Regions from separate parts of the Comamonas sp. MYb69 genome, predicted to be linked through region 1. Evidence: predicted binding sites of a transcription regulator. Region 1 holds the regulator's gene; each other region holds the start of a gene.
What was found. The regulator NrdR, encoded in region 1, represses ribonucleotide reductase genes. The targets are predictions, from matches to a motif close to CACNANATNTNGTG.
Positions count from the first base shown of each region.

Region 2: WH303_RS05220 (ribonucleoside-diphosphate reductase subunit alpha) is a predicted target of NrdR. The motif match lies at 3,210-3,223, and genes of this name have one in related genera.
Region 3: nrdA (class 1a ribonucleoside-diphosphate reductase subunit alpha) is a predicted target of NrdR. The motif match lies at 1,849-1,862, and genes of this name have one in related genera.

Region 1 is NZ_JBBGZG010000012.1:113,423-118,068, forward strand. It holds ZMP/ZTP riboswitch at 1-65, shown strand, start outside; gene glyA (serine hydroxymethyltransferase) at 123-1,367, shown strand; gene nrdR (transcriptional regulator NrdR) at 1,388-1,879, shown strand; gene aroC (chorismate synthase) at 1,958-3,061, opposite strand; gene WH303_RS17055 (CoA transferase) at 3,110-4,507, opposite strand.
Region 2 is NZ_JBBGZG010000003.1:215,982-220,627, reverse strand. It holds gene WH303_RS05235 (ATP-binding protein) at 1-676, shown strand, start outside; gene WH303_RS05230 (sigma-54-dependent transcriptional regulator) at 673-2,202, shown strand; gene ampD (1,6-anhydro-N-acetylmuramyl-L-alanine amidase AmpD) at 2,277-2,873, shown strand; gene WH303_RS05220 (ribonucleoside-diphosphate reductase subunit alpha) at 3,306-4,646, shown strand, end outside.
Region 3 is NZ_JBBGZG010000005.1:254,418-259,063, reverse strand. It holds gene WH303_RS09425 (EVE domain-containing protein) at 1-311, opposite strand, end outside; gene infA (translation initiation factor IF-1) at 766-1,017, shown strand; tRNA gene WH303_RS09415 (tRNA-Pro) at 1,100-1,176, shown strand; tRNA gene WH303_RS09410 (tRNA-Pro) at 1,450-1,526, shown strand; gene nrdA (class 1a ribonucleoside-diphosphate reductase subunit alpha) at 2,023-4,284, shown strand; gene nrdB (class Ia ribonucleoside-diphosphate reductase subunit beta) at 4,299-4,646, shown strand, end outside.

The DNA.
Region 1 (4,646 bases):
GTGCCAGGGCGAGCGCATCGCCCCCCGCACCCGCCACGTGTTAGCCGTGCGCCTGGGCAGCCCCTGTTTTCGCCAACCTCACTGTTGGCAGGCAGGGCTCACTTCTGACTCCAACGACCGCCATGTACCAACGTAACATCCTTGTCGAACAGACCGACGCAGAACTCTTTGCGGCCATCCAGGCCGAAAACCAGCGCCAAGAGCAGCACATCGAGCTGATCGCCAGCGAAAACTATGCCTCCCCCGCCGTGATGTGGGCCCAAGGCACCCAGCTGACCAACAAGTACGCCGAAGGCTATCCAGGCAAGCGCTACTACGGCGGCTGCGAATTTGTTGATATCGCCGAGCAGCTGGCCATCGACCGCGTCAAGCAGCTGTTCGGCGCCGATGCTGCCAATGTGCAACCCCATTGCGGCGCATCGGCCAATGAAGCGGTTTTCCTGGCTTTCCTCAAGCCCGGCGACACCATCATGGGCATGAGCCTGGCCGAAGGCGGTCACCTGACCCATGGCATGCCGCTCAATATCTCCGGCAAGTGGTTCAACGTCGTCTCCTACGGCCTGAACGAGAAGGAAGAGCTGGACTACGACGCCATGGAAAAGAAGGCGCACGAGACCAAGCCCAAGCTGATCATCGCTGGCGCATCGGCCTACTCGCTGGAAATCGACTTTGCCCGCTTTGCCAAGGTGGCCAAGGACGTGGGCGCGATCTTCATGGTGGACATGGCCCACTACGCTGGTCTGATCGCCGCTGGCGAATACCCCAACCCCGTGCCCCACGCCGACGTGGTGACCACGACCACCCACAAGAGCCTGCGCGGCCCCCGTGGCGGCGTGATCCTGATGAAGGCCGAGCACGAGAAGGCCATCAACTCGGCCGTGTTCCCTGGCCTGCAAGGCGGCCCGCTGATGCACGTGATCGCAGCCAAGGCGGTGGCCTTCAAGGAAGCGCTGACGCCTGAGTTCAAGCAGTACGCCCAGCAGGTCAAGACCAACGCCCGCATCGTGGCCGAGACCCTGACCGAGCGCGGCCTGCGCATCATCTCCGGCGGCACCCAAAGCCACGTGATGCTGGTGGACCTGCGCGCCAAGGGCATCACCGGCAAGGAAGCCGAAGCCGTGCTGGGCGCTGCCCACATGACGATCAACAAGAACTCCATCCCCAACGACCCGGAAAAGCCGATGGTCACCAGCGGTATCCGTATCGGTACGCCCGCGATGACCACCCGTGGTTTCAAGGACGAAGAGGCGCGCCTCACGGCCAACCTGATCGCCGATGTGCTGGACAACCCACGGGACGAAGCCAACATCGCTGCCGTGCGCGCCAAGGTCAACGCCCTGACCGCACGCTTCCCCGTCTACCGCTGATCTGAGCAGCGCCCGCGCCTATGAAATGCCCCTTCTGCAGCCACCCCGATACCCAGGTGGTGGAGACCCGTGTTGCAGAAGATGGCGGCTTTGTACGGCGCAGGCGCCAGTGCGGCAACTGCGAAAAGCGCTTTACCACCTATGAGCGGCCCGAAGTCAGCCTGCCGGTCATCGTCAAAAAGGACGGCCGGCGCATCGACTACGACCGCAGCAAGCTGCGCGGCTCATTCAGCCTGGCGCTGCGCAAGCGCCCAGTCCCCATCGACAAGGTGGACCTGGCGCTCGAGCATGTCGAGGACAAGCTGCGCACCTTGGGTGCGCGTGAGGTGCAGACGCATTTGATCGGCGAGCTGGTCATGGCCGAGCTGCAAAAGCTCGACAAGGTGGCCTACATCCGTTACGCCAGCGTCTACCGCAGCTTCGAGGACATTGACCAGTTCAAGTCCATCGTCGACGAGGTGACGACCCCGCCGCCCGAGCCCAAGAAAGACAGCGCCCGTAAAAAGGACTGAGGCACAAAAAAATGCGAACCCCTGGGTTCGCATTTTTCTTTGGGGGCCGGCCACCGAGCCTGCCCGGGCTGCGCCTTGTCAGTCTTGCGGCGCCTCGGCGGCAATCGGCCCCACCGCCTGCACCACATCGCTGTTCTGGGCGCGGTGGCGCAACGCATGGTCCATCAGCACCATGGCCAGCAAGGCCTCGGCAATCGGTGCGGCGCGGATGCCCACGCAGGGGTCATGCCGGCCCTTGGTGATGACCTCGGTACTCTTGCCCTCGGTATCGATCGACTCGCGGGGGCTGATGATCGAGCTGGTGGGCTTGATAGCGATGCGGATCTCGATGTCCTGGCCGGTGCTGATGCCGCCCAGAATGCCGCCGGCATTGTTGCTGCGAAAGCCCTGGGGGCTGAGCGAGTCGCCATGCGTGGTGCCGCGCTGGGCCACGCTGTCAAAACCGGCACCAATCTCGACGGCCTTGACGGCATTGAGGCCCATCATTGCGTAGGCGATGTCGGCATCGAGTTTGTCGTACAGCGGCTCGCCCAGGCCGACGGGCACGCCGCTGGCCTGCACGCGGATCAGCGCGCCGCAGGAATCGCCCGACTTGCGCAGCGCATCCATATAGTCTTCATAGCGGCTGACATCAGCCACCGGCGCAAAAAACGGGTTGTTGGGCACATGCGCCCAGTCCTCAAAAGGCAGGGCCACCTCGCCCACCTGCAGCATGCAGGCGCGGAACTCGGTACCGAACTTCTCCTTGAGCCACTTTTTGGCCACGGCGCCAGCGGCCACCGTGGGCGCCGTCAGGCGGGCCGAGGAGCGGCCGCCACCACGCGGGTCGCGGATACCGTACTTGTGCCAGTAGGCATAGTCGGCATGGCCGGGGCGAAAGCTCTGCGCAATATTCGAGTAGTCCTTGCTGCGCTGGTCGGTATTGCGGATCAGCAGCGCAATCGGCGTGCCCGTGGTCTTGCCCTCGTAGACGCCCGAGAGGATCTCCACGCTGTCGGGCTCATTGCGCTGGGTGACAAACTTGCTGGTGCCGGGGCGGCGGCGGTCCAGGTCCTGCTGGATATCTGCCTCGCTCAACGCCATGCCCGGTGGGCAGCCGTCAATCACGCAGCCAATCGCCGGGCCATGGGATTCGCCAAAGTTGGTAACAGTAAATAAGGTGCCGAAGGTATTGCCGCTCATAGCCCGCCATTATCACTGATGCTGGTGCCCCACGCTGCCCTGCAGGGCTCACCAGCGGGGCTGGTCGCCACCAGGCGGCTGGCCGGCGTGGAGCCAGCCGCCGGGCAGGCGCTGCAGCACGGCGCTATGGCGTACCGCACGCAGGCGGCCAAAGCCGCTGTCCAGCGTCTCCAGATAGGCGTCAGGCGGCGCGCCGCTGGGTACCTTAGCCGCCGCAGCGGCTACCGGCCGCTGGCCCATGGACTGCAGCCACTGCGCCACCCGCGCCAGTGATACCTGCACATGCCAGCTGCCGCCCTGCATAGCCTGGCGGTAGAGGGCAGCCTGGATGCCAAAGGCCAGCAAAAAGCCTGCGCTGTAATCCAGAATCTGCAGCGGCAAGGCGCGCAGCCCGGCGCTGCCAAAAGCCTGGCCCTCGGCCCAGTTGATGCCGCAGACGGTCTGCACCAGCGAATCAAAGCCGCGCCGGTCGGCCCAGGGGCCGCTGCGGCCATAGGCCGACAGGCTGGCATAGACGATACCCGGCCGCAGCCGGGCGGCAGACTGCGGGTCCAGCCCCAGCGCGTCCAGCGCGCCCGGCCGGTAGCCTTGGAGCAGCACATGGGCCTGGCCCAGCAACGCGGCCATGGCGCCCTGCCCTGCCGGGGTTTTCAAATCCAGCAAGGCCGAGCGCTTGCCCCGGCTCATATCGGCAATGGCCTCGATATTGGGCAGACCCGGCCCATTGAGCATCAGCACATCAGCCCCTTGCGCCGCCAGGCTGCGGGCCGCCACGGGCCCCGCCAGAATGCGGGTCAGGTCCAGCACACGCAGGCCAGCAAGCGGCCGGTGCTGGGCAGGCGCCGGCCCATCGCGGGGGGCGGCAGGCTGGTCGCTGTCCAGCTGGGTGATGGCCACCAAGGGCTGCGCGGCCACCGCCGCACTTTGGGAATGGGCCTGCCAGGCTTGCGGGCTGCGGGCCGCTGCCACCACCAGGCCGAGCGCGGCAGCGCGCTCCTCCACCGCCTGCGCCGTCCAGCCTTGGAGCGCATCCGCCACCTGCTCCCGCGTGGTGGCCGCGCCCGTGGGCAGGCCCAAGAGCCGCAGCATGCCATCGCGGTGGTGCGCAAAATTGGCATGGATGCGCAGCCAGCCCGGCTCGCCCACATCGGCGCCGCAGGCATAGAGGCCTGAGATGGGCGCCCAGAGATTGGGCTGCTCACCGTCCAAGGTGAAATAGCCACTGCACTCGGCCAGCACATGGCCCACATCCACCTGGACTTGGGGCATGGCCTGCTGCTGGCGGTGCTGGTGGATCAATGCGCTGGCCAGGCCGCTGGCCGCCACGGCCGCGGGCGCTGCCACATCCAGGCAAAAACTCGAGGGGTAGGCAGCGCCATCGCCGCTGAGCGCCAACGCGCCCTGCTGCAAAGCCTGCGCTGGCAGGCCCGCTTGCTGCCACAGCATGTGCACGCTGGCCTGTATGGCCGCATGCAGCGGCTGCTGCGCCAGGGGATGGGTGGTGGCGGTGTGGTTGTTGGTGGTTGGCAAGGCGTTCTCCTGGGTGACGGACTGCCGCCATTGCATACCTGCCGCACCCCGGGGT
Region 2 (4,646 bases), on a different contig from region 1:
CCCGCTGACGGCCATCACCCAGGCCAATGCGCTGCTCGATGAGGAGCTGACCGACCCGGGCCAGAAGCGCCTGACCTATATGGTCGAGCAAAATGCCCAGCGCCTGGGCCGCATTGCCGAAGATATCCTGGACATTGCCCGCGTGCATAACCAGATCCAGCCCGGCGATGGTGACTCCATTGCCCTCAATGACAGCGTGCTGCACATCTGCCATGACTGGATGGCACTGGCCCCTGCCGCCCACACCGTGGCGCTGTCGCTCAGTGCCGAGGACAGCCTGGTGGCCTTTGACACCGGGCACCTGCGCCAGCTGCTCTACAACCTGCTCAACAACGGCCAGCGCTACCGCCGGGACTGTGCAGACTCCTTGCGCGTCAGCACCCACAGCAGCCTCACGGGCACCACCACCTTGGTGGTCTGGAGCGATGGCGCGCCCATCGAGCCGACCATTGAAAAGCACCTGTTCGAGCCCTTCTTCTCGTCCGAGAGCCGATCGAGCGGCCTGGGCCTGTACATCTGCCGCGAGCTGTGCACCCGCCATGGCGCTATGATCCGCTACGAAAGGCAGAGCACAGCGCTGCCCGAGCTGGCACAGGGCAATGCCTTTATTGTGCAGTTTCGCCGGGCCGCCAGCCCCGCGCATCCCCAGCAGACTGATTTGATCCACCAGGCATGAGTTTTGAAAACACCACTGTTCTGGTCGTGGACGATGAGCCCGACCTCAGAACCCTTTATGAGCTGACCTTGCTGCGCGAAGGCTACCGGGTCTACACGGCCGGCTCGGTGCAGGAAGCCCGCGCCCAGCTGCAGCAGCGCCGCTTCGAGATCCTGATCACCGACATGCGCCTGCCCGATGGCCTGGGCATGGAGCTGCTGCAGGACCTGCGCAGCCAGGGCCGCAGCGAGCGCGCCATCGTCATGACCGCCTATGGCTCGGCCGACAATGCCGTCGCGGCCCTGCGCGAAGGCGCGTTTGACTACCTGACCAAGCCAGTGGACCTCAAGCAGTTTCGCCAGGTGGTGGCCTCTGCCAGCCAGGGGCTGCAGGATGCCGCTGCGCTGGCCCTGGCGCAGCCCGCGTCTCAAGCGGCGCCGCAGCCGGGCACGCCCGCGCGGTCAGCCCTCCCGGCCCAGCGCGAATTGATCGGCCCGTCCCTTGTGATGCAGCAGGTGCGCGAGCGCATTGCCAAGGTGGCCGGCAGCATGGCGCCCATTCTGGTGCGCGGCGAATCGGGCACCGGCAAGGAGCTGGTGGCCCAGTCCTTGCACCGCAACAGCCAGCGGGCCAGCGGGCCGATGGTGGCCGTCAACTGCGGCGCCATCCCCGAGAACCTGCTCGAAGCGGAGTTCTTTGGTGCCCGCAAAGGCGCCTACACCGGCGCCAACCAGGACCGCGAAGGCTTTTTCCAGGCCGCCCATGGCGGCACCCTCTTCCTTGATGAAATCGGCGAGCTGCCGCTGTCGATGCAGGCCAAGCTCTTGCGTGCGATCCAGGAGCGCAAGGTGCGGCCCCTGGGCTCGCAACAGGAAGAAGCGGTCGATGTGCGCATCGTCAGCGCCACCCACCGCGATCTGGCGGCCGATGTGCAGACCGGGCGCTTTCGCCAGGACTTGTACTACCGGCTCAACGTCATTGACATCTTCATCCCGCCGCTGCGCGAGCGCCGCGAAGATGTGCCCGCGCTGTGCCAGGCGCTGCTCGAGCGCATCGCCAGCGAGAGCGGCCAGCCGGTGCCCCAGCTCAGCGCCCAGGCGCTGCACACCTTGGCGGGCCACGCGCTGCCGGGCAATGTGCGCGAGCTGGAAAACCTGTTGCTGCGCTCGGTCGCCTTGAGCGATGGCGCTTTTCTCGATGTGGAGCCGGCCCGGGCCGATGCCACGCGTCCCTCGCCCGCGCAGAGCCAGGCAGCAGAGCCGGCACCGGCCTATGTACGGCCCAGCGCGCCGCTGGCGCCGCTCCAGCCACAGGCTGCGGCCATGGCCCCCAGCAGCCTCCAGCGCTTTGCGCCGCCACAGGATCTGCCCGCCGATCTGCAAGCCTGGCTCGATGGCATCGAGCGCGACATCCTCGTGCGCGCGCTGCAGGAGTTTGGCTTTAACCGCACCGCTGCGGCCAACCGCCTGGGCATCAGCCTGCGTCAGATCCGCTACCGCATGGAGCGGCTGCAGATCCATGACCCCAGCGACGGGATGCAGCCCTAGGGCCCGACGCCATGCCCCACGACCTGCCCGAGACACCGCCTGGCGCGCACCCCCACGCTGCGCCTCATGCCAATATGCACGCCACCAGCGCGCCGCAGGCAGCGCTCTGGCAAGACGGCTGGCTGCGCACGGCCACGCACTGCCCCTCGCCCAATTTCGGCCCCCGACCTGAGGGGGCATGCACCGATCTGGTGGTCGTCCACTCGATCAGCCTGCCGCCGGGCATCTACGGCACGGGGGATGTGCAGCGCCTCTTTACCAACCAGCTCGACTGGGATGCCCACCCCTATTTCCAGAGCATCCGGGGCCTGCAGGTGTCCTCGCATTTCTTCATCACGCGCCAAGGCCTGGTGTGGCAGTTTGTCAGCGCCGACCAGCGTGCCTGGCATGCCGGCCAGTCGTTCTGGCGCGGCCGGCCGCGCTGCAATGACGACTCCATCGGCATCGAGCTCGAAGGCCTGGAGGGCGAGACTTTCGAGCCCGCCCAGTACGAGAGCCTGGTGCAGCTGTGCCAGCAGATCCGCGCGCAGTATGCGATCGCCTATATTGCCGGCCATGAGCACATTGCGCCGGGCCGCAAGAACGACCCGGGTCCCGGCTTTCTCTGGCCCCAGCTGCAGCAGGATCTGGCCTGGCCGCGATCGATGTTTCCCGCATCGCTCGGCCTCTAAATCGGGCTATAGCCCAAGCCTCTAAGAACCTGTTCAAAGCCGCCTGCATCTGCCCGGCATCCCCTTTCATTCGCATGCAATGAAAGGCATGTACGCCACAAAAAACACGGCAATTTTCCACATTTGAAAAAATTTTTTTCAGATGCAATGCCTATGTTTTACGCAGGCTCTGCAACGCAGATGGCGCAGAAACACACACACAGCGGTGGTTTGCAGGCGCAAACCACCACGCCATGCGCAGTTGCCGCCGTTTTGCTGCGCAGCATGGTCATCAGCACTACACACAAAGCCTGCAATGCGCCATACACTACAGGTAGTGTCCAGCGCTTAATAAAACACTACATGTAGTGTGAGGTGGTAGCCGGCGGCTCAGTGGTACCGGTATGCCCAGCGCTGTTTCTCCGGCTTTTCACGCACCACAGAGAGGACATCATGAGCGCTGCTTCGCTTTCCGAGCAACGGTCCGCACCGGCCGCCAGCTCGCGCACCCTGGATGGATTTACCGTACTGCCGGACTACCAGATCATGCGACGCAACGGAGCAGTCGTCCCTTTCGAGCCCCCCAAGATCACCACCGCCATCATGAAAGCCTTTCTGGCCGTGCATGGCAGCCAGGGCTCGGCATCGGCCAGCGTGCGCGAAGTAGTCGAGAACCTGACCCACACGGTGGTGCGTGCGCTGATGCGCTCGCGCCCGGGCGGCGGCACCTTCCATATCGAAGATGTGCAGGACCAGGTCGAGCTCGGTCTGATGCGCGGCGGCAACCATGAGGTGGCACGTGCCTATGTGCTGTACCGCGAGCGCCGCAACCAGGAGCGCGCCCAGCTCCAGGCCCAGCACACGCCCGCCCATGCCAGCTTGCATGTGCAGGACCGGGGTCAGCAGGTGCTGCTCGATGTCAAAAAGCTCCATGACCGCATTGCCGCAGCCTGCCAGGGCCTGGGCCAGGATGTCGACCCCGCACCCATCCTGAGCGAAACCCTGCGCAACCTCTATGACGGCGTCCACATGGACGAGGTGTTCAAGGCCTCCATCCTCGCCGCCCGCACCTTGATCGAAAAAGACCCGGACTACAGCTTTGTCACCGCGCGCCTGCTGCTGCACACCATCACGCGCGAAGTGATGGGCCAGGACGTCAGCAGTGCCGACATGGGCGCGGCCTACCGCAGCAGCTTCCCCGGCTTTGTCGCGCAAGGGGTGGCGCATGAACTGCTCGCCCCCGAGATGCTGGACTTTGACCTGCCGCGCCTTGCCGCCGCTCTCCAGCCCGAGCGCGACCTGCAGTTTGACTACCTGGGTCTGCAGACGCTGTATGACCGCTATTTTCTGCATGTAGGCCAGCAGCGCATCGAGCTGCCCCAGGCCTTCTTCATGCGCGTGGCCATGGGCCTGGCGCTGAAGGAGGACGACCGCAATGCAAGGGCCATCGCGTTCTATGACCTGCTCTCGTCCTTCGACTTCATGTCGTCCACACCCACCCTGTTCAACAGCGGCACGCTGCGCTCGCAGCTGTCGTCCTGCTACCTGACCACGGTGGCCGATGACCTGGGCGGCATCTACGATGCGATCCGCGAAAACGCCTTGCTGTCCAAGTTTGCCGGTGGCCTGGGCAATGACTGGACCCCCGTGCGTGCGATGGGCGCCCGCATCAAGGGCACCAATGGCGAATCGCAAGGCGTGGTGCCCTTTCTCAAGGTGGTCAACGACACGGCCGTGGCCGTCAACCAGGGCGGCAAGCGCAAGGGCGCCGTCTGCGCCTACCTGGAGACCTGG
Region 3 (4,646 bases), on a different contig from region 1:
ATCAACCAGCGCGGGGCCTCCGGCTTGGACTTGGGGTCATAGTATTTGGACTGCGGGTCAAACTGGCTGGTATCGGGCCGCAGCCGGCCTGCAATGCGGGCGATGCCGTAAATACCGGGCTCGGCGCAGCTCGAATGCCAGTACAGCACACCGTCACCCACCTGCATGTCATCGCGCATGAAATTGCGCGCCTGGTAATTGCGCACCCCATCCCAGGCAATGGTGGCATCAGGGGCGCTGAGCGCATGGTCGATCGCATATTCGTCCGGCTCGTTTTTCATCAGCCAGTAGCGGGGGGATGCAGCGTTCATGGTGTTCGTTGGTGACGGGGTGGGAGCCATTGGGTGGCACGGCCTGGAGCCAGCCGCGCATGCATGCGCCATGCTAAACGATGCGCCGGCGCTGCTGCTGCCAGCACAGCCATGCGGGCCTGCGGATCACCGGCGGCGTTTATACGAGACAAGCCACAGCGGAATTGGCGGCAACATAGTACAATAGAGAGCTTTGCAAGCTTTTATAGCTTGGAGGCGCTGGCTGCCCTGGCAGCTGCGCCGTCAATATTGTGTGGGATGCTGGCTGTTGCGCCCCGTTGTCGGGCTGGCAGATATCCGCTTGGTTGCCTTGCAGGCCCTTGCCCCTTGGGTGGCGAGAGTTGACAAGGCCCTCCCGAACCATGGAGAGAGCCACCGCTTGTTGGTGGCACTGAGAACAGCATGGCGAACCGGTTTCGCACATGCACCACTAGACAAGGATTCGTCGACTTATATGGCTAAAGAAGAACTGATTGAGATGCAAGGCTCCGTGACCGAAGTGCTGCCCGATTCGCGCTTTCGCGTGAAGCTGGACAACGGCCACGAGCTGATTGCCTACACAGGCGGCAAAATGCGCAAGCACCACATTCGCATTCTGGCCGGTGACAAGGTGTCGCTGGAGATGTCGCCCTACGATCTGAGCAAGGGCCGCATCACTTTCCGTCACCTGCCTGGCCGTGGCCCGGCGCCGACCCAACAACGTTAACCGCATGGGTGCTGGCCGCTGTAAAAAAATCGTCAAATACGAAATGCAGCTGCCCAAACCCTGGTTACAATAACGGCTTAGTCGGAGCGTAGCGCAGCCTGGTAGCGCATCTGCTTTGGGAGCAGAGGGTCGCGAGTTCGAATCCCGCCGCTCCGACCATTCCATTTAAAAACCTGTTGCATGCAAATGCAGCAGGTTTTTTGTTTTGGCAATGCTTGGCAATTTGCGATATGGCGCGGTTTATTCTGATGGAGTGCCGGCAACCATCTTTCACATTCTGCTTCATGCACGGCGCTTGGCGCGGCCCTCCCGTTTTTGCTGCGCAGCGGGCAGGGCGGCTGTCTCGCCAACCGCCCCAGCAGATGAAAAGTTGTCAAAGTAATCATTTTTCGCCGGAAGTGGCTCCGGCTCGATATACAATAGCGGCTTAGTCGGAGCGTAGCGCAGCCTGGTAGCGCATCTGCTTTGGGAGCAGAGGGTCGTGAGTTCGAATCCCACCGCTCCGACCATCCTTATCGAAACCTGTTGCACGCAAGTGCAGCAGGTTTTTCGTTTGGGCGCTGCTGCAAAAGGGCGAAGTACCCCCCGCCATGCAGCTTGGTCTATGGCTTGATGGGCCAGGCGATCAACCAGATGGTGATCGCCATCAACATGGGGGGATGATGCCCTCTTCATCACCGGGAATGTGCCCACCCGGATACATATATTTACCGGATCCCTGCGCGTTGATTTTGCTGCATTCTTCGCTGAAACAGCCAGTGCCTAGCAGAAATCGGGCCTGATTTTCTGCTGCCAAGAACGCTACAGGTAGCGTACACTCAAGCCCATAGACACCATATGTAGTGTCCACCGCTTCCCCCACAGGTTTATTGATGCTGGTCTCGCGCCAGCCAAAACGCGCCAGCCATGCCTGGTGCGTTTTGGCGCGGGACTGCCGCGTCTTGCGCCCGTGGTCCTGCGTTTTTTATCCCATTAGAAACATCGCAAATGAACCAGACAAGCACTATGAGAGTCACCAAGCGTGACGGTCGCGTTGAGCCTATCGACCTCGACAAAATCCACCGGGTGATTGACTGGGCGGCCAAAGGCCTGAGCAATGTGTCGGTCTCACAGATCGAGCTGCAGTCGCATATCCAGTTTTATGACGGCATCCGCACCGATGCGATCCATGAAACCATCATCAAGTCTGCGGCCGACCTGATCTCCGAAGACGCACCGGACTACCAGTACGTGGCAGCGCGCCTGGCGATCTTCCACCTGCGCAAGATCGCCTTTGGCCAGTTCGAGCCGCCGCACCTGTACGACCACGTGCAAAAGCTCACCGAGCTCAAGAAGTACGACCCGCACCTGCTGGCCGACTACAGCCGCGAAGAGTACGACGAGATCAATGGTTTCATCGACCACTGGCGCGATATGGACTTCTCGTACGCAGCCGTCAAGCAGCTCGAAGGCAAGTACCTGGTGCAAAACCGGGTGACCAAGCGCATCTACGAGAGCCCGCAGATTCTGTATGTGCTGGTGGCGATGAGCCTGTTTGCCAAGTACCCGGCAGACCGCCGCCTGCAGTACATCAAGCGCTTCTATGACGCCGTCTCGCGCTTCAAGATTTCGCTGCCCACGCCCATCATGTCGGGCGTGCGCACACCGCTGCGCCAGTTCAGCTCCTGCGTGCTGATCGAGTGCGATGACAGCCTCGACAGCATCAATGCCACCACCAGCGCGATTGTCAAGTACGTCTCGCAGCGCGCCGGTATCGGCATCAACGGCGGCCGCATCCGCGCGCTGGGCAGCGAGATCCGGGGCGGCGAGGCGCAGCACACCGGCTGCCTGCCTTTCTTCAAGATGTTCCAGTCGGCCGTCAAGTCCTGCTCGCAGGGCGGCGTGCGCGGTGGTGCCGCCACCTTGTTCTACCCGCTGTGGCACCTGGAAGCCGAGTCGCTGCTGGTGCTCAAGAACAACCGTGGCGTCGAGGAAAACCGCATCCGCCATCTGGACTACGGTATCCAGATCAACCGCATGCTCTACCAGCGCCTGATCAAGGGCCAGAGCATCAGCCTGTTCTCGCCCCATGATGTGCCCGGTCTGTACGAGGCCTTCTTTGCTGACCAGAACAAGTTCGAAGAGCTGTACGTCAAGTACGAGGCCGACGAATCCATCCGCAAGCGCACCCTGCCAGCGGTGGAGCTGTTCTCGCTGATGATGCAAGAGCGCGCCAGCACCGGCCGTATCTACATCCAGAACGTGGACCATTGCAACACCCACAGCCCGTTCAACCCGGCCGTCGCTCCTGTGCGCCAGTCGAACCTGTGCATGGAAATTCTGCTGCCCACCAGCCCGCTCGAAGACATCAAAGACGAGAACGGCGAAATTGCGCTGTGCACCCTGTCCGCCTTCAACCTGGGCGCGCTCGAATCGACCGATGAGCTCGAAGAGCTGGCCGACCTGATCGTGCGCGCACTCGATGCGCTGCTGGACTACCAGGACTACCCGGTGGCCGCTGCCCGCATTGCGACCGAAAAGCGCCGTTCGCTGGGCGTGGGCGTGATCAACTACGCCTACTACCTGGCCAAGAACGGCGTGCGCTACTCCGACGGTTCGGCCAATGGCCTGACCCACCGCACCTTCGAAGCCATCCAGTACTACCTGCTCAAGGCCTCGGTGCAGCTGTCGCGCGAGTTCGGCCCTTGCACCGCTTTTGCCGAGACCAACTACGCGGCCGGCATCCTGCCGATCGACACCTACAAGAAGGACATCGACGCGCTGACCGATGAGCCCCTGCACCTCGACTGGGAAACCCTGCGCGCCGAGATCAAGACCCACGGCCTGCGCAACTCGACCTTGACGGCGCTGATGCCATCCGAGACCTCCAGCCAGATCGCCAACGCGACCAATGGCATCGAGCCTCCACGCGGCTTTGTCTCGGTCAAGCAGTCCAAGGATGGCATCCTGCGCCAGGTCGTGCCGGAGATCGATCGCCTGAAGGGCCAGTACGAGCTGCTCTGGCAAATGCCCAACAACGATGGCTACTTGAAGCTCGTGGGCCTGATGCAGAAGTTCGTCGACCAATCCATCTCGGCCAACACCAACTACGACCCACAGCGCTTTACCGATGGCAAGGTGCCGATGCAGCAACTGCTCAAGGACCTGCTGCAGGCCTACAAGTTTGGTGTCAAGACCCTGTACTACCACAACACCCGTGACGGTGCCGAAGACATGCAGGGCGCAGCGGCAGAAGACGACTGCGCCAGCGGCGCCTGCAAGATCTAAGCGGAGAGAAGGCGATGGCATACAGCACCTTCTCCAAGGTCGACAATGACCAGCTCAAGGAACCGATGTTCTTTGGCAATTCGGTCAATGTCGCCCGCTACGACCAGCAGAAGTACCCGATCTTCGAGAAGCTGATCGAAAAGCAGCTCTCGTTTTTCTGGCGCCCTGAGGAAGTAGACATCACGCAGGACCGGATCGACTACCAGAACCTGCCCGACCACGAAAAGCACATCTTCATCAGCAACCTGAAGTACCAGACGCTCTTGGACTCCATCCAGGGGCGCAGCCCCAACATGGCCTTCCTGCCGCTGGTGTCGCTGCCCGAGCTGGAGACCTGGATCGAGACCTGGGCGTTCTCCGAG